DNA from 3 places in the Streptomyces cynarae genome. Region 3 is predicted to be linked to each of the others. Evidence: riboswitches for the same ligand, from Rfam matches in the RefSeq annotation. Region 3 holds a riboswitch; each other region holds the start of a gene.
The links. A riboswitch is a leader RNA that binds a small molecule or an ion and turns the genes downstream of it on or off. The one in region 3 is predicted to bind S-adenosylmethionine.
Positions count from the first base shown of each region.

Region 1: linked by a shared signal. The riboswitch ahead of thrC (threonine synthase) and the one ahead of N8I84_RS11925 (aminotransferase class V-fold PLP-dependent enzyme) in region 3 are both predicted to bind S-adenosylmethionine.
Region 2: linked by a shared signal. The riboswitch ahead of N8I84_RS06335 (amino acid ABC transporter permease) and the one ahead of N8I84_RS11925 (aminotransferase class V-fold PLP-dependent enzyme) in region 3 are both predicted to bind S-adenosylmethionine.

Region 1 covers NZ_CP106793.1:4,126,455-4,133,144, reverse strand. Annotated here, with positions in the region: gene N8I84_RS18890 (extracellular solute-binding protein) at 1-211, shown strand, start outside; gene N8I84_RS18885 (DUF3263 domain-containing protein) at 261-488, shown strand; partial or broken gene otsB (trehalose-phosphatase) at 569-1,413, shown strand; gene N8I84_RS18875 (alpha,alpha-trehalose-phosphate synthase (UDP-forming)) at 1,548-2,981, opposite strand; gene N8I84_RS18870 (glucosyl-3-phosphoglycerate synthase) at 3,079-4,050, opposite strand; SAM riboswitch class I at 4,244-4,387, shown strand; gene thrC (threonine synthase) at 4,406-5,686, shown strand; gene N8I84_RS18860 (MoaD/ThiS family protein) at 5,739-6,014, shown strand; gene N8I84_RS18855 (cold-shock protein) at 6,464-6,667, shown strand.
Region 2 covers NZ_CP106793.1:1,334,944-1,341,633, reverse strand. Annotated here, with positions in the region: gene N8I84_RS06355 (ABC transporter substrate-binding protein) at 1-723, shown strand, start outside; gene N8I84_RS06350 (COG4705 family protein) at 787-1,587, opposite strand; gene N8I84_RS06345 (hypothetical protein) at 1,744-2,316, opposite strand; gene N8I84_RS06340 (glutathione S-transferase C-terminal domain-containing protein) at 2,816-3,700, shown strand; SAM riboswitch class IV at 3,789-3,898, shown strand; gene N8I84_RS06335 (amino acid ABC transporter permease) at 4,251-5,210, shown strand; gene N8I84_RS06330 (amino acid ABC transporter ATP-binding protein) at 5,207-5,992, shown strand; gene N8I84_RS06325 (ABC transporter substrate-binding protein) at 6,076-6,690, shown strand, end outside.
Region 3 covers NZ_CP106793.1:2,540,074-2,546,763, reverse strand. Annotated here, with positions in the region: gene qcrA (cytochrome bc1 complex Rieske iron-sulfur subunit) at 1-212, shown strand, start outside; gene qcrB (cytochrome bc1 complex cytochrome b subunit) at 209-1,846, shown strand; gene trpD (anthranilate phosphoribosyltransferase) at 1,983-3,047, shown strand; gene N8I84_RS11935 (PRC-barrel domain-containing protein) at 3,142-3,498, shown strand; gene N8I84_RS11930 (hypothetical protein) at 3,526-3,696, shown strand; SAM riboswitch class IV at 3,777-3,893, shown strand; gene N8I84_RS11925 (aminotransferase class V-fold PLP-dependent enzyme) at 4,080-5,441, shown strand; gene N8I84_RS11920 (Lrp/AsnC family transcriptional regulator) at 5,486-5,767, opposite strand; gene N8I84_RS11915 (rhomboid family intramembrane serine protease) at 5,764-6,495, opposite strand; gene N8I84_RS11910 (hypothetical protein) at 6,653-6,690, shown strand, end outside.

The DNA of each region.
Region 1 (6,690 bases), 1.6 Mb from region 3:
GGCGCGCTCGCCCCAGGACCAGGACCTCGAGCCGTTCCTCCAGGAGCTGCCGAGCGCTGAGTTGTACCCCGTGGGCAAGACCTCGTGGGCGACGGTCAGCGCGGACATCAAGAACCGGATAGGCAAGGCGGTCGGCCCGGACGGCAGCCCGGCGGCGATCCTGGCCCAGCTGCAGCGGGCGGCCGTGACAGCGGACAGCGCGGCCCGCTGACGGCGGAGACGCGGGGGAGCGTGTCGGACCCTCCGGTTACCGTTCCCCCATGGACGACCTGAACCCCAGAGAGAAGGCCATCCTGGCCCTGGAGGGCCGCGGTTTCCCCGGGCCGGGGGCCAAGGAGCGGGCCATACGGGAGCAGCTCGGTCTCGCCCCCGTCCGCTACTACCAGCTGCTCAACGCCCTCCTCGACGACCCCAGGGCCCTGGCCCACGCCCCGGTCACCGTCAACCGCCTCCGCCGCATCCGCGAGGCACGCCGCGCGGAACGCTGAGCGCGTGACCGCAAAACGCGCCGGGCGCGCCCCCGTGACCCCGTGGGTGCGCCCGGCCGCACGCCGATAGGGTCGGACCCATGGGCAGCCACACGGACTCCTTGCCGACGCCCGCCACCCCGGCCGGGCGTGACGGTCTCGACGCCATCCTCGCCCGGCCCGAGCGGGCCGTCCTCGCCTTCGACTTCGACGGGACGCTCGCCCCGATCGTCCCCGACCCCGACCAGGCCCGCGCCCACCCCGACGCGGTCCCCGCCCTCGCGGCCATCGCCCCGAAGGTCGCCTCCGTCGCCGTCGTCACCGGCCGCCCCGCCGGCGTCGCCGTCCGCCACGGCGGCTTCGCGGGCGTCCCCGGGCTCGACCACCTCGTCGTCCTCGGCCACTACGGCGCCGAACGCTGGGACGCCCGCACCGGCACCGTCACCGCCCCGGCCCCCACCCCGGAGTCGCCGCCGTCCGCGCCGAACTCCCCGGTCACCTCGACGAGATCGGCGCCTGGCGCGGCACCTGGATCGAGGAGAAGGGCCGCGCCGTCGCCGTCCACACCCGCCGCGCGGAGGACCCGCAGGCCGCCTTCGAAGCCCTGCGCGGCCCCCTCGCCGAGCTCGCCGCCCGCCACGGCCTGATCGTCGAACCCGGCCGCATGGTCCTGGAACTGCGCCCGCCGGGCATGGACAAGGGGGTGGCCCTGGCGGAGTACGTCCGTGAGACCGGCGCCGAATCGGTCATGTACGCCGGCGACGACCTCGGCGACCTCCCCGCCTTCGCCGCCGTCGACAAACTCCGCTCCGACGGCGTCCCCGGCCTCCTGGTCTGCAGCGGCAGCGACGAGGTCACGGAACTCGCGAAGAGGGCGGACCTGGTGGTCGACGGCCCGCAGGGGGTCGTACAGCTACTGAGGTCATTGGCAGAGAGGCTGGCGTGAGGCGCGCCCCTTCAGGGGCGCGGGGCTGTGTCGATGTGCGGCTCCGCCGCGATGGGGGTCCCCCCCCGTTCGAGCGAAGCTGAGAACTCGGGGGAGCGAGCAGCCAGAGGCGGCCCGCACCCGGAAAACCGCCCTCAAACCTCCAGCGCAGCCAACTGATCCAAGAACCACCGTGCCGGCGGAAGCGCCGTAGCCTGCGCAGCAAGCCGCTTCGAGCGCTCCGTCCGCTCACCCGCCGGCATCGACAACGCCTCGTGCAATGCCTCCGCCGTGCCCCGGATGTCGTACGGATTGACCGTCACCGCGTCGTCGCCCAGCTCCTCGTACGCCCCGGCCTCCCGCGACAGCACCAGCGCACACCCCTGGTCCGACAGCACCGGAACCTCCTTGGCGACTAGGTTCATGCCGTCCCGGATGGGGTTCACCAGGGCCACGTCGGCGAGCCGGTACGCGGCGAGAGAGCGCGCGAAGTCGTCCTTGACGTGCATCTCGACCGGGGTCCAGCCCGGCGTCCCGTACCTTTCGTTGATCTCCGCGGCCACCCGCTGGACCTCCGCCGTGTACTCCCGGTAGACGGTCAGGTCCTGGCGGGACGGGTACGCGAACGCCACGTGGACCACCCGTTCGCGCCACTCCGGACGGGACTCCAGCAGCTCCTCGTACGCCAGCAGGCCCCGCACGATGTTCTTCGACAGCTCCGTCCGGTCCACCCGCACGATCACCTTGCGGGGGCGGCCGTCGGGCCCGGTGCCGATCTGCTGCCGCAGGATCGCCATCCGTTCGTCCACATCCGGCCGGTGCGCCCGCTCGCGCAGGAAGTCCGCGTCCGCGCCCAGGCCGTGCACCCCGATCCTGGTGTCCCCCAGCCCGCCGACGAGCGCCTCGCAGCAGCCGGCGAAGGCGTCCGCCCACCTCTGGGTGAGGAAGCCGAGCCGGTCGGCGCCCAGCATGCCGCGCAGCACCTGCTCCGCGATGTCGTCGGGCAGCATCCGGAAGTAGTCCACCGGCGCCCACGGCGTGTGCGAGAAGTGACCGATCCGCAGGTCCGGCCGCAACTGCCGCAGCATCCCCGGGACCAGCGTCAGGTGGTAGTCCTGCACCACGACCGCCGCCCCCTCGGCCGCCTCCTCGGCCAGCGCCTCGGCGAACGCGCGGTTGTAGGCCTCGTACGACGACCACGCGTGCCGGAACTCCCTGCCGAAGACCGGCTCCAGCGGAGTCTGGTACAGCATGTGGTGGACGAACCACAGCACCGAGTTCGCGATGCCGTTGTACGCCTCGGAGAACACCGTCGGGTCGATGTCGAGCATCCGGACCCGCCGCCCGCCGGTGTCGGCCGGATCAAGTGCGCCACCCGTGCGGCGTACCGCCTCGCGGTCGCCGTCGTTCAGGGCTGCGCACACCCAGACCGCGCCCGCGTCGGGGCCGATCGCCGACAGGCCGGACACCAGGCCGCCCCCGCCGCGTTTGGCGGTGAGCCGCCCGGAGTCGTCCAGCGCGTACGAGACGGGGCCGCGGTTGGATGCGACGAGGATGCGGGCGCCGTGCGCATGCTGCGTGGAAGCCATGCCACGAAACCTAGCCCGAGCCGAAAACGCTCAAACGTACGGTTCGGCCGTATGCGGAACCGTGTCCGTCACGTCCGGACGCCCGGCAGAGCATGATTCAGGCCACCTTTCGTTCCATGTACTCCGCGATCTCCGCCATCGGCGGCCTCTCCTCCACGTCCACCGAGTACGTGCGGGGCTGGAAGCGGCCCTCGACCCGTTCGAACTGCGTGAGGACCGGGCGGACCAGATGGCCCCGGGCCAGGCGGAGCTGGGCCGTGCGGTAGATCGCGGCGGCCATGCGGCCGAGCGCCTGGCCGTCCTGGTGGCGGTGCTTGCGCACACCGACGTCGACCTGGGCCAGTGCGTCCAGGCCCACCAGGTGCAGCGCGTCCACCAGCATGCCCAGCTCGACGCCGTACCCGACCGGGAAGGGGAGCCGTTCCAGCAGGGAGCGGCGGGCCGCGTACTCGCCGCCGAGCGGCTGGACGAATCCGGCGAGCTGCGGCCAGTGCATGTTCAGCAGGGGGCGCGCCATCAGTTCCGTGACGCGGCCGCCCTGTCCCGCGGTCCTGCCGGAGGCGGGCGAATCCGACTCGGTGCCGAGCGGCCGGTCGTACATCGCCTTCACCAGGTCCACGTCCGGGTCGGTGAGCAGCGGGCCCACGATCCCGGTCACGAAGTCCGACGAGAACTCCTTCAGGTCCGCGTCCACGAAGCAGACGATGTCCCCGCCGGTGACGAGCAGGGAGCGCCACAGCACCTCGCCCTTGCCGGGCACGGCCGGTATGCGCGGCAGGATCGTGTCGCGGTGCACCACCCTCGCGCCGGCCGCGGCGGCGACCTGGGACGTGCGGTCGGTGGAACCGGAGTCGACGACGACGATCTCGTCGACCAGCGGAACCTGCCGCACGAGGTCGTGGCGGATGACGGAGACGATCTCGCCGACCGTCTCCTCCTCGTTGAGCGCGGGCAGCACGACGCTGACCGAGGAGCCCGAGGCTCGTTTGGCGGCCATGATCTGGTGGAGCGGGCGATCGGTGACGGACCAGGAGCGGGTGCTCAGCCAGCGCTCGACTTCTTCCAGCACAGTCTGCGGCTCCTCACGTTCGTACGGGGTGGGGGGTGAGTCGGTGACGGTCGAACTGTCTCTCTTGTGATCCATCTCGCGGTTCGGACGACTATCTCAACTCTCCCGGCCGTCGGTTACAGTCTTGAACAACGCCGGTGACCATCGCATGTCGGGGTCCACCCCCGCCCGCCCCGGCGAAACAACCACATACAGCTCATCCAGAGGGGCAGAGGGACACGGCCCGGTGAAGCCCCGGCAACCCTCCAGTCGGCTCTCGTCTTCGCAGGCGGGGCTCCCGGCTAGGGAAGGTGCCAATTCCGTCTCACGGCGAGGTGCGTCGTGGGGAAGATGAGGAGAAAGGGCCTCGCCTGACATGGCTGTGCAGACAGTTGCAAGCACCACCGACTCCGTGAACCTCGGCCCCGCCGCGGCCCTGTCCTGCCGCGAGTGCGGCCACCGGGTGCCGCTCGGCCCGGTCTTCGCCTGCGAGGAGTGTTTCGGCCCGCTGGAGGTCGCCTACGACTTCTCGGGCTACGACACCGAGGAGCTGCGGAAGCGTATCGAGGCGGGCCCCGCGAACATCTGGCGCTATGCGCCGCTGCTGCCGGTCCCGGCGGACGTCGCCGACAAGCCGAACCTCAACCCGGGCTGGACCAAGCTCGTCAAGGCCGACAACCTGGCGCGCGAGCTGGGAGTCACCGGCGGGTTGTATGTGAAGGACGACTCCGGTAACCCGACGCACTCCTTCAAGGACCGCGTGGTCGCCCAGGCCCTGGAGGCGGCGCGCGTCTTCGGCTTCACCACCCTGTCCTGCTCCTCCACCGGCAACCTCGCGGGCGCGGTCGGCGCCGCGGCGGCCCGCGCCGGCTTCCGCTCCTGCGTGTTCATCCCGCACGACCTGGAGCAGGGCAAGGTCGTCATGGCCGCGATCTACGGCGGCGAGCTCGTCGGCATCGAGGGCAACTACGACGACGTGAACCGCTTCTGCTCCGAGCTGATCGGCGACCCGGCGGGCGAGGGCTGGGGCTTCGTCAACGTCAACCTGCGGCCGTACTACGCGGAGGGCTCCAAGACCCTGGCGTACGAGATCGCCGAGCAGCTCGGCTGGGAGCTGCCGGACCAGATCGTGGTGCCGATCGCCTCCGGTTCGCAGCTGACGAAGATCGACAAGGGTCTGCAGGAGCTGATCAAGCTCGGGCTCGTCGAGGACAAGCCGTACAAGATCTTCGGCGCGCAGGCCGAGGGCTGCTCGCCGGTGTCGACGGCGTACAAGGCGGGCCACGACGTCGTACGGCCGCAGAAGCCGAACACGATCGCCAAGTCGCTGGCCATCGGCAACCCGGCCGACGGCCCGTACGTCCTGGACATCGCCCGCCGCACGGGTGGCTCCGTGGAGGACGTGACGGACGAGCAGATCGTCGAGGCCATCAAGCTGCTGGCGCGCACCGAGGGCATCTTCGCCGAGACGGCGGGCGGCGTGACCGTCGGCGTCACGCGCAAGCTGATCGAGAACGGCGTCCTCGACCCGGCGAGGACGACGGTCGTCCTCAACACCGGGGACGGTCTGAAGACGCTGGACGCGGTGGCCGACACGGGGCTGACCGCGACGATCCGTCCCACCCTCGAGTCCTTCCGCGAGGCCGGTCTCGTCTGACCTCCGCCCGCCACAACCCACCAGCCGTACCCCGACCGGAGGTCATCCCCCGATGAGCGTCACCGTCCGCATCCCCACCATCCTGCGCACCTACACGGGCGGCCGAGCCGAGGTCGCCGCCGAGGGCGCGACCCTCGCCGAGGTCATCGCCGACCTGGAGAAGAACCACACCGGCATCGCCGCCCGCGTCCTGGACGACCAGGGCAAGCTGCGCCGTTTCGTCAACGTGTACGTGAACGACGACGACGTCCGCTTCGAGCAGGGCCTTGAGACCGCCACCCCGGACGGCGCGGGCGTCTCCATCATCCCGGCGGTCGCGGGCGGCTGACGGTCGTTCGGACGCGCGATCCTTACCCTCGGTAACGCAGGTAACCGAGAGTTCATCGAATTGCCCTCTCCGTGAGAGAAACGGAGGGGGCAATTCTGCATGGTTGAGCGGGGTACAGTTGGGGAACGCGCTCCCGGACTCCCCTTCCGGGTCCGCGATCAGCTGCCGCGCGCCCGACAAGAAGTAGCCAAAGTGTGCAGGGCTTTTGCGCCATTCATTCCCTTTGCCCGGCCCGACTTGCCCTGAATTCAGGCGAATTCTCCGTACATTCCCGACCGGTCGGACCCCGAATTCTCGTCCGATTGACCTGTTGCAGACGGCAGTTGGACAGATACATTCAGCCGCGGTCGACGCGTTCCGGCGCACGCCCCCAACCGTTGGGGGGTGAGGTCTGACCCGGATCCGCGAAGTGTGGATCTGTGCAAGGGCCAGTAATAGGGGAGTTAGGCATGGCTCAGGGCACCGTCAAGTGGTTCAACGCGGAGAAGGGGTACGGCTTCATCGCGGTCGACGGTGGTGCGGACGTCTTCGTCCACTACAGCGCGATCCAGATGGACGGCTACCGCACCCTTGAAGAGGGCCAGCGGGTCGAGTTCGAGATCTCGCAGGGTCAGAAGGGCCCGCAGGCGGACATGGTCCGCGTGACCGCCTGATACAACGCGCCGACGACTGAACT
Region 2 (6,690 bases), 1.2 Mb from region 3:
CCGGGCGAGCGTGAGATGTGCACCAAGAAGTCGGGCGTCACCTCGGCCGCCGACTTCAAGGGCAAGACCCTCGGCGTCACCGACCTGGGTTCGGGCACCGACACCCTCACCCAGTTCCTGGCCGCCAAGAAGGGCGTCAAGACCAGCGACTTCCACCGGATCGGGGTCGGCGCCGGCTCCACCGCCATCGCCGCGCTGCAGAACGGCAAGGTGGACTGTGTGATGACGACACAGCCGACGGTCGCCGCGATCGAGAAGAAGGGCGTCGGTGCCTCCGCGATCGACCTGGCCACCACGCAGGGCGCCACGGCGGCGATGGGCGGTGCCTTCCCCGCGGCCAGTGTGCTCGCCCGCACCGACTGGGTGAACCAGAACAAGGCCACCGTGCAGAAGGTCGTCGACGCGCTCGTGGCCACCATGCACTGGATCAACGCGCACAGCGCGGCCGACATCGCGAACAAGCTCCCGGCGTCGTTCGTGTCGAACCAGTTGGTGACCAAGGCCGACTACATCGCAGCCCTGAACGAGGACAAGGGCCAGTTCCTCCCGGACGGCATCATGCCGGCCGGCGGTCCGAAGACCTCATTGGCGACGGAGAAGTTGGTCGGCAACGTGAAGGGTTCGGTGGACCTCAGCAAGACGTTCACCAACGACTTCGCCATCCAGGCCAACAAGACCGAGGGCTTCAAGACCACCACGACCCCCGCGGGGGCGGACGGCTGAGCCTGCCACCGACACGACGTCGCCCCGCCTGTCAGCATCAGCGGCAGGCGGGGCGGTGCCATGTCACACTGCGGCCGAGTCGCTCCCGACGTCGCGTCGCGAGACCGTCAGGTAGGCGACGAAGCCGAGGATCGCGACCGTCCACGACAGGGTGACCGGGCCCAGGCCCCAGTCCAGCCCGCCGCGCTTGTGGGGCAGGGCCATCCAGTCGGCGATCGACGCACCGAGCGGGCGGGTGATGACGTACGCGGACCAGAACGCGACCACCGGGCCGAGCAGGCCCCCGCGGTGGGCGACCGCCGGCACCGAGATGGCGACGGCGTACAGAGCGACGGACCCCAGGTAGCCGAAGCCGATCGTGGCGCTCAGGTCGCCCGCGGCCGTACCGAGCGCGAACGTGGCGAGCACGGCCGCCCAGTAGAACGCCTCTCGGCGGCGGGTGGAGATGCTGTGGATGGACAGGGTCCGCTCGCTCGCGTACCACAGGGCGAAGACGGCGGCCAGCGCCACCAGGAACAGCGGCGTCGAGAGCGCGTAGGGCACGCCGAGACCCACGTGCAGGACGTCGGCGGCCATCGTGCCGAACACGCTGACCATGACGATGGCGGTCCAGTAGACCCAGGCCACGTACCGGCGCACCGCGAACTGCAGGACCAGGGACCCGACCAGGACGAGGGCGCCGAGGCCGACCGCGGGGATCGGGCCGAGCAGACGGGCCAGGTAGTCGGAGGCGGTCTCGCCCATTCCGGTGGTCAGTACCTTGATGATCCAGAAGTAGACGCTGACTTCCGGCACCTTGTTCGCCGCCCGGCGTATGCGGGTGTGGGCGTGCGGCCGGTCGTCCAGGACGTGCTCTGTGCTCATGGCAGGCACGATGACATGGGGAACTGCTGCTTCCACAGGTCCCTTTGCCATTGTTTTGGATCTTCTGGTGCAGGCGTTGCCGTAGAGGTTCGGAAACGCGGAGCCGCCCCTCTCGGTGGGGGAGGGGCGGCTGCGGTCGCTACATGGACCGGCTGATCAAGATGCCGGAGGCGTGGGGAAATCCGTCACGAAGCTGCACGGTACGTTGATCGGTCGGCCCGGGCCCGGGTTCCCGCCCGACGTGGTGCAAGTGCCCTCCTGCACCCGTCCGTCCGCAGTCAACACGGAGACGTACACGACGGCATCTCTCTCTGCCAGCGTGGCGTCGATGACGTTGCTCGGCCCTCCCACCGGCAGCCAGCCGCTGACAGCGTGGCCCGCGTCCGGACCCGTCTCGGCGACTGTCAGGACGTACACCTGCCCGTTGCACACCGCCGAGATGTACTTGGTCTCCCCGTGGACGACCGAGTCGATGTCGAAGCAGCCCGCGGGCGGCGTCGGCGGCTTCGGCTTGGGGCACTTGTCCTTGTCGTGGTCGCCGCCGGCGTCGGTCGTGTGGTGATCGCAGCTGTCGGTCGGGCGTACGGTCTCGCCGCGTCCGACGGCTGCGGCGGGAGTGGCCAGTCCGACCGCCATCACGAGCGCAAGCGAGGCGAGCTTGCCGGCCTTCCGGTACCTCTCGCGCGCCAGCGGTCCGAGAGAGAAGGGCGTCCTGCTTTCAGGGCTCATCCATGGGCTCCTTGTCCGAACGGTTCCGGGTGGTCCCCCGAAGCCTGACCCGCCCACGCGGCGGTCCTCGGCACGCCCTGCCGGGCGGGCCCGTATATCAGCTGGTCGGACCACCCGATTGCCTCCGGTCGAGGGAGCCACCACGCGTGAGACGCGTCCCTCTCACTCTGCGGACCACCCTCTTGACGCGGGCCGGAGCCGGATCGACACTTCATGGGAGATTTCCTAGTGGACGGGTAGGGAAACCATGGGGCGCCCGAGGCCGGTCATCAGCCGTGTTCATCGCACGCGCCGGCAGTCCCTCCTGCTGACCTCCCGCCTTCACATCGATCTGCTGCGCGTCTGCAGCGCGAGCAGCCGCCGGCGCTGAAACAGGCGGAGCCGCGCCGCGCCCCGCCACCCCGCGTCCCCGCCACCCCGCGCCGTTCGCGCCGGGGAGCGCCGCCTGCCCGCGGGCCACCGCCCCCGCACCCTCGCGTCCCAGAACCTCGGGAGAGACATGTCCGCCCATGCCCTGACCGCACTCCCGTCCGCACAGCCGGTCCCCGCCTTCCGCGGCCGGATCGGCTGTGACGCCCGCAGCGGCCACTACGCCGTGCCGCGCCGCTACCGTCTCCACCTGTCGCCGGCGTGTCCGCACTGTCTGCGGATAGCCATCACGCACAGCCTGCTCGGCCTCGAGGACGTCTGTCCCGTCACGCTGCTGCCCGCGGTGCCCGACGGACCCGGCGGCGAGTACTCCGCGCTGCGTCCGCTGTACGAGGCCAGTGCCCACCGCTATCCCGGAGCCGCCCTGACGCCGGTGCTCAGCGACGACTGGTCGGGCCGGATCGTCAGCACCCATGCTCCGGACATCATGCGCGATCTGGCGCGGCACTTCGGCACGGACCACCCCGCGCTGTATCCGTACGGGGCGGACGCCGAGATCGAGGGTGTCCAGCGGCTGTGCGAGCAGGGCATCGACGCGGCCGCCCAGCGCGCCGGACGCGTCGACGCCGACACGGAGGAACGGGACGCCGCGCTCACCTCGCTGCTGTGCACCCTGCGGTCACTGGAAGGACGGCTCGCCCGTCAGGAGTACCTGCTCGGCGACCACCTCACCGCAGCGGACGTGGAGTTGTGGGTCAGCCTGGTGCAGCTCGACACCGTGCACCGCTGGCACCTGGACGCCACCGCGGTGCACCGCATCGCCGACCACCCGCACCTGTGGGCGTACGCCCGCCGGCTGGCCGCCCACCCCGCCTTCGGTCCGCACCTCGACCACGCCGGCATCGCCCGACGGCACCACGCGCACTGCCGGGGGCTGGAGGCCGCGGGCGCCGCCGTGCAGATCCTGGACTGGGCCTCGCACGTCCCCAACGGCGCGGCGACCCACACCGGTTGAGCGGGAGAACGGCGCCGCTGAGCACGTATCACCTGCCGGACGCACGTTGACATCGCTTACGGCGCCTGTATTGACTTGACGCCAGAAAGGTCATGAGCGTCAGCGACAAGCCCTGGCTGGCTGACCGGCAACCCTCGCACCGCGGTGGGGTGCCCCAGGTGACGACCCGACCGGATGACGTTTCGGTAAGCGCGTGGCCCCCCCGGGCCGGAAGAACGACGGAGACGGTGATGTACGCAGCCTCGAGGACAGCCGCAGTGCGGCTCCGCGGCCTCGTCCTGCTGTGCGCCAACCGTTCCGTCGACCTGCTCCGCGTCAACAGCGCACTGTGTACCACCCCGGGCTCTGCCCGCTGTCACGGCTGACGGCGTTCTGAATCCCTGACGCGCACCGCCGCCGCGGTGCGCCCTCGTTCCGTCCCGTCCCCGGTGCACTGCGCTTCACCAGCCTCGTCACGCCGCGGCCCCGCGTCGCCAGGCGGTGCCGCGGCGCGCCGCCCGGGGCTTCCGACTCCGCTGGAGCCTGTCATGAGTGAACCCCGGGAGCCGCCGTGTCCCTCGCCCCGGCGCCACCCGACGAAGAGACCGCGGCCAAGCCCCTCGCGGCCCAGCGGGTGCTGCCCCTGCGCCGGCCGGGCCGCTGGATCGCCACGGCGGTCGTGCTGGTCCTCGTGGCCCAGTTCGTCCACGGCCTGGTGTCCAACCCGTTCTACCAGTGGGACCGCTTCGCCTACTGGTTCCTGCGCCCCACCATCCTCGACGGGCTGGTCATCACGCTCGAAGTCACCGCCCTCAGCGCCGTGTCGGGCCTGCTCGGCGGTATTGTGCTCGCGCTGGCCCGGCTCTCCAAGAGCCCGGTCCTGCGCGCGGTCAGCTGGACGTACGTGTGGGCGCTGCGCTCCATACCGCTGATCGTGGTGCTGATCTTCCTCTTCAACTTCAGCGCCCTGTACAAGACGTTGAGCGTCGGCGTGCCCTTCGGCCCCGCGTTCTTCAGCTTCGACGAGTCCAAGCTCGCCACCGACATGGTCGTCGCCGTCGTAGGACTGAGCCTGAACGAGGCGGCGTACGCGGCGGAGGTGGTCCGCGGCGGCATCCTCTCGGTCGACCAGGGCCAGCACGAGGCGGCCGCCGCACTCGGCCTGCCGAAGGGCCACCAGTTCAGGCGGATCGTCTTTCCGCAGGCCCTCAGGTCCATCACCCCGAACTACGTCAACCAGCTGATCGGCCTGGTCAAAAGCACGTCACTGGTGTTCTACGTGTCGCTGCTCGACCTGTTCGGCTCCGCGCAGACCATGGGCAGCACCTACCCCGGCGACATCGTGCCGCTGCTGCTGGTCGTCACCGTCTGGTACCTGATCCTGACGAGCCTCGTGTCCGTCGTCCAGTTCTACGTCGAGCGGTACTACGCCCGCGGCGCCACCCGCGCGCTGCCGCCGACCCCGTTGCAGAAGCTCCGCACCGGTCTCGCCGATCTGCGGGCCCGTGCGCGCAGGGAGGCCGCCGTATGACCACCGACACGCTCCGGACCCGCCCCGCCGCCATCCAGGTGCACGACGTGCGCAAGGCGTTCGGCGCCCATCAGGTGCTGCACGGCGTGGAGTTGACCGTACGACCGGGCGAGGTGACCGTGATCCTCGGCCCGTCCGGTTCCGGCAAGTCCACCCTGCTGCGGGTGATCAACCACCTGGAGAAGCCCGACCGCGGCCATGTCAGCGTGGGCGGCGAACCCATCGGCGTGCGCCGACACGGAGACCACCTCAAGGAGCTGAGCGAGCGGGTCATCCTCGGCCAGCGCAGCCGCATCGGATTCGTCTTCCAGAACTTCAACCTCTTCCCGCATCTCACCGTGCTGGAGAACGTGACGGCGGCGCCGGTGGCGACCGGCAAGCTGACCAAGCCGGAAGCCAGGAACCTCGCCCTGGACCTGCTCGGCCGGGTCGGACTCGCCGACAAGACCGGCGCCTACCCGCGGCAGCTGTCCGGCGGCCAGCAGCAGCGCGTCGCCATCGCCCGCGCGCTCGCCCTGCGGCCCGGCGTCATCCTCTTCGACGAACCCACCTCAGCGCTCGACCCCGAACTCGTCGGCGAGGTGCTGGCCGTCATCAAGGACCTGGCCGGCGGCGGCACCACGCTGGTCATCGTCACCCACGAGATCGGCTTCGCCCGCGAATGCGCCGACCGGGTGATCTTCATGGACGACGGCCGGATCGTCGAACAGGGGCCGCCTGCCGAGGTCCTCGACAACCCGCGGCACGAGCGGACCCGGGACTTCCTGAGCAAGGTGCTCTGAAACCGCCGGTTCCGCGTTCCGCTCCACAGCCTCCCCCCGCGCCACCACCGCCACCGCTCACCGCTCACCGAACAAGGACAGTCATGCCCACTCTCAGTCTCCGCACCCGACTCCTGCGCGGCCTCACCGCGGGCACCGCCGTCGCCTCCCTCGCCGCCGGACTCGCCGCATGCGGGGGCACGAGCGACGCCGCCACCAACACGGACAGCGCATCCTCCGGCAGGGTCACCGTGGGGCAGCTCTCCAACGGCGCTGCCACGCAGACCGCCCTCAAGGTGTCCGAGGTGAAATCCCTCAATGCCGAACTGCCCGCCGCCATCCGCAAGAGCGGCAAGCTGGAGATCGGCATCGGCGCCCTGCCCTCCGGCTTCGCACCGCTGGCGTACGTGGGCAGCGACCAGAGGACCCTCACCGGCGCGGAACCCGACTTCGGCCGCCTGGTCGCCGCGGTCCTCGGCCTCAAGCCCGAGCTGAGGAACTTCACCTGGGAGAACCTGTTCGTCGGCATCGACAGCGGCAAGGTCGACGTGGCCTTCTCGAACGTCACCGACACCGAGGAGCGCAAGAAGAAGTACGAGTTCGCCTCCTACCGGCAGGACAACCTGGCCTTCGAGGTGCCGAGGACGAGCACCTGGAACTTCGACGGCGACTACGAGAACCTCGCGGGCAGGACCGTCTCGGTCGGCTCGGGCACCAAC
Region 3 (6,690 bases):
GCCCGATCTCCCTGTACGAGCAGCAGACGCACCACGTCCTCTGCCCGTGCCACCAGTCCACCTTCGACCTCTCCGACGGTGCCCGGGTCATCTTCGGCCCGGCCGGTCACGCCCTGCCGCAGCTGCGCATCGGCGTCAACGCGGACGGTTACCTCGAGGCGCTCGGCGACTTCGAGGAGCCCGTCGGTCCTGCCTTCTGGGAGCGCGGATGAGCACTACAACGAGCAACGGGTCCGCGTCTCGCGGACGGGCACCGGCCGGCGAGCGCGTCTCCGACTGGGCCGACGGACGCCTGGGCATCTACACCCTGGCCAAGTCGAACATGCGGAAGATCTTCCCCGACCACTGGTCGTTCATGTTGGGCGAGGTCTGCCTCTACAGCTTCCTCATCATCATCCTCACGGGTGTCTACCTGACCCTGTTCTTCCACCCGTCGATGAACGAGGTGGTGTACCACGGCAGTTACGTGCCGCTGCAGGGTCAGCTGATGAGCGAGGCGTTCAACTCGACGCTGCACATCAGCTTCGACGTCCGCGGCGGTCTGCTGGTCCGGCAGATCCACCACTGGGCGGCGCTGATCTTCCTCGCCGGCATGTTCGTGCACATGATGCGCGTGTTCTTCACCGGCGCGTTCCGCAAGCCGCGTGAGATCAACTGGCTGTTCGGCTTCCTGCTGTTCGTCCTCGGCATGTTCACCGGCTTCACCGGTTACTCGCTGCCGGACGACCTGCTCTCCGGCACCGGTGTCCGCTTCATGGAGGGCGCGATCCTGTCCGTGCCGATCGTCGGCACGTACCTGTCGTTCTTCCTCTTCGGCGGCGAGTTCCCGGGCGGCGACTTCGTGGCCCGGTTCTACTCGATCCACATCCTGCTGCTGCCGGGCATCATGCTCGGCCTGGTGGTCGGCCACCTGATCCTGGTCGTCTACCACAAGCACACGCAGTTCGCGGGCCCCGGCAAGACGAACACCAACGTCGTCGGCATGCCGCTGATGCCGGTCTACATGGCCAAGGCCGGAGGCTTCTTCTTCCTGGTCTTCGGCGTCATCGCGGCCATCGCGGCGATCGCCACCATCAACCCGATCTGGGCCATCGGCCCCTACCGTCCGGACCAGGTGTCCACGGGCGCCCAGCCCGACTGGTACATGGGCTTCTCCGAGGGCCTGATCCGCACGATGCCGGGCTGGGAGATCAACTTCTGGGGTCACACGCTCGTCCTGGGTGTGTTCGTCCCGCTGGTGATCTTCCCGCTGGTCCTGGTCGCGATCGCGGTCTACCCGTTCATCGAGTCCTGGGTCACCGGCGACAAGCGCGAGCACCACATCCTGGACCGCCCGCGCAACGCTCCCACGCGCACCGCGTTCGGTGCCGCCTGGATCTCGTGGTACTTCGTGCTGCTGGTCGGTGGTGGCAACGACCTGTGGGCCACCCACTTCCACCTGTCGATCAACGCGATCACCTGGTTCGTCCGCGTCGCCTTCTTCGTGGTGCCGGTGCTCGTGTTCATCGTCACCAAGCGGATCTGCCTCGGTCTGCAGCGTCGGGACCGCGACAAGGTGCTGCACGGCCGCGAGTCGGGCATCATCAAGCGGCTGCCGCACGGTGAGTTCATCGAGGTCCACGAGCCGCTCAGCCAGGAGCAGCTGCACACGCTCACGGCGCACGAGCAGTACAAGCCGGTCGAGCTCGGCCCGACGGTCGACGAGAACGGCGTCGAGCGGAAGATCAAGGGCTCCGCGAAGCTGCGTGCCAAGCTCAGCAACGCGTACTACGGGGAGGACAACCAGATCCCCAAGCCCACGGTCGAGGAGTACAAGGAGATCACGAGCGGCCACGGCCACCACTGATCGCTGCACGCCACGCCACGGTAAAGGGCCCCGTCCGGTGTTCGGACGGGGCCCTTCGCCATGCCCCCGGCTGGATAGGGTGGACCCGTTCGAGACTTGCGTCCCGTAGTCCGGGACACCGACCCAGGAGCGGCTTATGAGCGCTGTGCACCCCGCTGGAGGCGACACCGCGGCGGGCCGTTCCTGGCCCCAGGTGCTGAACGGGCTCCTCGAGGGCCGCGACCAGAGCGCGGACGACACGGCCTGGGCGATGGACCGCATCATGCGCGGCGAGGCGACGGACGCGCAGATCGCCGGGTTCGTGGTGGCGCTGCGGGCCAAGGGGGAGACCGTCGAGGAGATCACCGGTGTGGTCCGGGCGATGTACGAGCACGCCAACGTGATCGAGGTGTCGGGCCGCACGGTCGACATCGTGGGCACGGGCGGCGACGGCGCGAGGACGGTGAACATCTCCACGATGTCGGCGCTGGTGGTGGCCGGCACGGGGGCCAAGGTCGTCAAGCACGGCAACCGCGCGGCCTCGTCGGCGTCGGGATCGTCGGACGTCCTGGAGAAGCTGGGCGTCAACCTGGACCTGACGCCCCAGCGGGTCGCGCAGGTCGCGGAGGAGGCGGGCATCACCTTCTGCTTCGCGGTGAAGTTCCACCCCGCGTTGCGCCATGTCGCCGCCGCGCGCGGTCAGCTGGGCATCCGGACGGTCTTCAACGCCCTCGGCCCGCTGACCAACCCGGCGAAGGTGAAGGCCCAGGCGGTCGGCGTGGCAGACCCGCGCCTGGCGCCGATGATCGCAGGTGTGCTCGCCGAGCGCGGCAACTCCTCTCTGGTGTTCCGCGGCGACGACGGCCTCGACGAGCTGACGACCACTGCCACCTCCCACGTCTGGGTGGTCCGCGACGGCAAGGTCACCGAGGAGACCTTCGACCCGCGGGACGCCGGTATCGAACTGGTGCCGGTGGAGGCCCTGCGTGGCGGCGACCCGTCCCACAACGCCGAGGTCGCCCGCCGCCTCCTCGACGGGGAGAGGGGCCCGGTACGGGACGCCGTGCTGCTGAACTCGGCTGCGGCGCTGGTGGCGCTGGAGCCGGGCGACGGCCCGCTGGCGGACCAGATCCGCACCGGCATGGCCAAGGCCGCCGAGTCGATCGACTCGGGCGCGGCCAAGCGTGCCCTGGAGCGGTGGGTGGCCGCCAGCAACGCCTGACGCCGAGCGCGCCCGCGGAAAAGGCCAGGTCAGGCTGGCCGGGGTAAAGTGAGATAAGTGGCAGCTCTCCCCGCGGGCCGCAAGGAGGCTGGGCATGATCCATTCAGCCGATATCCGCGAGTGGCGCAACCGGGACGTGATCGACGCCAAGGGCCGCAAGATCGGGTCCCTGGAGGCGGTGTACGTCGACACCACCACCGACACCCCGGCCATGGCCACCGTCCGCACCGGAATGGCGACCCGGCACAGGCTCGTCTTCGTTCCCCTGGACGAGGCGACCGTGGGACCCGGGTACGTCCAGGTGGCGCACTCCAAAGGGCAGGTGCGCAAGGCGCCGTCGATCGGTGTGGACGACGTCCTGCCCGTGGAGCGGGAAGAAGAGATCTTCAAACACTACGACAGGGCCTATGAGCCCGGTGCCGACCGCGGACGCCGCCTCGCGCGCCGCTGACCCCCGGGCCGAAAGAAGTTGGTCACCATGGCGGTCTTCCTGTTCCTGATCCTTGCGGCGGTCGCCCTCGGCATCATCGGCGCGGTCGCGAAGGGGCTGTTCTACCTCCTGATCATCGGCATAGTGGTGTTCCTGGCCAGCCTCGTCCTGTTCGGCATGCGCTGGGGGCGGCGCTCGAAGCACCACCTGGTTCGGTGACCCACCGGGACGGGACCGCCCGTCCCGGTATACGGACAGAAGTTGCGGGCAGGTGATCACCTGCCGTAATTTCCACATCAGGTCATGAGCGACAGTCATTCGGCCCCGGCCGGCTGTCCGGCAACCCTCCGTCCGTGGCGGGGTGCCCCGGGTGAAGACCAGGTCGCAGGCAGCGAGGTCTGCGGCAAGCGCGGACCCCTCGTGCCTTCCAGGGGTCCTGGTCGTTCGAGGGAGCCTTCCGTGAGCAAGCGAATGCGTTAGGGCCGCAGAGCCCCGCCTCCGCATCCCCTTTTTTCCTTCACCTTCTCCGTGCCGTGGACACCGCTGCGCCCGTGCGCGCCTCCGGCACCGGTGAGTCTCGCCTGCTCTACGGGAGTACACCCATGTCCGTCTCCACCCTTGCCGCCGACCAGTCCGTCTGTGCCCCGCTGCCCGTTCTGGGTCGTGGCGTCACCGTCCCGCTCGTGACCGGCGGCGACGTCACGTACGCCGCGCTCGACTACGCGGCCAGTGCCCCCGCGCTGCAGCGCGTCTGGGACGACGTCGCGGCGTACGCCCCCTACTACGGCAGCGTCCACCGCGGTGCCGGCTACCTCTCCCAGCTGTCCACCGACCTGTTCGAGAACGCCCGCCGCACGGTCGCCGAGTTCCTCGACTGCCGCGACACCGACCAGGTGGTCTTCACCCGCTCCACCACCGACTCGCTCAACCTCCTCGCCGCCGCCCTCCCGGCCGACTGCCAGGTCTTCGTCTTCGAGACCGAGCACCACGCCTCCCTGCTGCCGTGGCGGGCCGCCCAGGTCACCTACCTCGACGCCCCGAGCAGCCCCGGGCAGGCCGTGGAGACCCTGGAGCGCGCCCTCGCCGACCGCGCCCCCTACGGCCCGGCCCTGGTCTGCGTCACCGGCGCCTCCAACGTCACCGGCGAGCTGTGGCCGGTACAGGAGCTGGCGGCGGCCGCGCACGTGCACGGCGCCCGTATCGTCCTGGACGCCGCCCAGCTCGCCCCGCACCACCCGGTGTCCGTCAAGGACCTCGACGTGGACTGGGTCGCCTTCTCGGGCCACAAGCTCTACGCGCCCTTCGGCTCCGGCGTCCTGGCCGGCCGCGCCGACTGGCTGCGCCAGGCCGAGCCGTACCTCGCGGGCGGCGGCGCCAGCCGCAAGGTCACGCGCAGGACGGACGGGGGAGTGGACGTGGAGTGGCACGACACGGCCGCCCGCCACGAGGCCGGCTCCCCGAACGTGATCGGCGCCTACGCCATCGCCTCCGCCTGCAAGGCCCTCACCGAGGCCGGCTTCGACACCCTGGTCGCCCGCGAGCAGCACCTGATCCGCAAGGTCAGGGAGGGCCTCGCCGACGTCCCCGAGGTCAGGATCCTCTCCCTCTTCGGCGACGACGCCGCCCGCGTCGGCGTCATCTCCTTCGTCGTCGAGGGCTGGAACAGCTCCCACTTCGCCGCCGCGCTCTCCGCCGAGTACGGCATCGGCGTCCGCGACGGCCTGTTCTGCGCCCACCCGCTGGTCCGCACCCTGCTCGGCAGCGACCCCCAGACCCAGGGCGAGTGCGGCGCGCCCGAGGCGGCGCCCGGGGAGAAGTCCCTCAACGCGATCCGGGTGAGCTTCGGCGCCGGCACCCCCGACGAGCACGTGGAGCGCTTCGTCAACGCCGTGAAGGAACTGGTCAGCGACGGTGCGCGGTGGCAGTACCGCACGGAGAACGGCCGCTGCGTCCCGGCGGTCTGAGATCGCGCAGGGCCGGTGAGGCGGTGTTCAGTGGATCGGGCGGATCAGGAGTCCAGCCCGATAGCGAACGCCGCCTCCAGGTCGTGCTGGGAGTACGTACGGAACGCCACGTGGGTGTCCGTCGCCTCGACCCCCGGGATCTTGCTGATCCGTCCGGGGATGACGTCCGCCAGCTCCTCGTGCTCCCTCACCCGCACCATGGCGATCAGGTCGTACGTCCCCGTGACGGAGAAGACCTCGCTGACGGAATCCAGCGAGGCGATCCGCTCCGCGATCTCGGGGATCCGGTCCACGCTGGTCTTGATGAGCACGATCGCGGTGATCACGGCTGCTGTTCTCCCTCGGGGGCCTCGGCTGGTGGTTTCACCCTACTCGTACGCGTGTAGCGCACCGACGCGTAGACGAACCCCAGCGAGAACCCCACCAGGTGGGCCAGGTAGGCCACCCCGGGCCCCTGGGCGGCCCGGCCCGCCGCCATCCACTGCAGGGACGCCCAGAACGGCAGCACCACCCAGGCCGGGAACCTCAGCGGCAGGAAGAACAGGAACGGGAAGAGACTGGTCACCCGCGCCTTGGGGAAGAGGAACAGGAACGCACCCAGGACCGCGGAGATCGCCCCGGACGCTCCGACCAGCGTCTGCGCCGACGCGGCGTTGGCCGCCGCGTACCCCAGCAGCGCCAGACAGCCGCATCCCAGGTAGAACAGGGCGAACTCCACATGCCCCATCCGCTCCTCGGCCATGGCCCCGAAGACGTAGAGGAAGAGCATGTTGCCCAGCAGATGCACCCAGCTGCCGTGCACGAACAGCGCGGTAGCGGGCGTGAGCGCCGCCCGCGGCGCCCCGCTGAACAGCTCCACCGGCACCACGCCCCAGCGGGCGAAGTAGGCCCGCTGCGCGGCGAGCAGCGCGTCCCCGGTCCCGTAGGCCGGACTCAACCCCGCGGCCGGTCCCACGACGAAGAGTGCGCAACACAGGACGATCAGCCCGTACGTCACCGGCGCGGGCTGTCCGCGCAGCGCTCCCACGGCCGCCCTGCTCCAGGTGCTGATCATGGTACAGAGCATGGCGTAACCGGACGGATACGCACAGAGTGCCTCGCCGCCGTGGAACGGGCGGGCGACGGGTACTCGGCAGGCCGTAGGGTTACGAGCCACACGCTCCAGGGAAACTGGCGCATCACGGAGACTGGAAGAAGGAAGAGCACCCACGATGACGGTTCCCCTGCCGACGGAGACGACCCGCTGGCG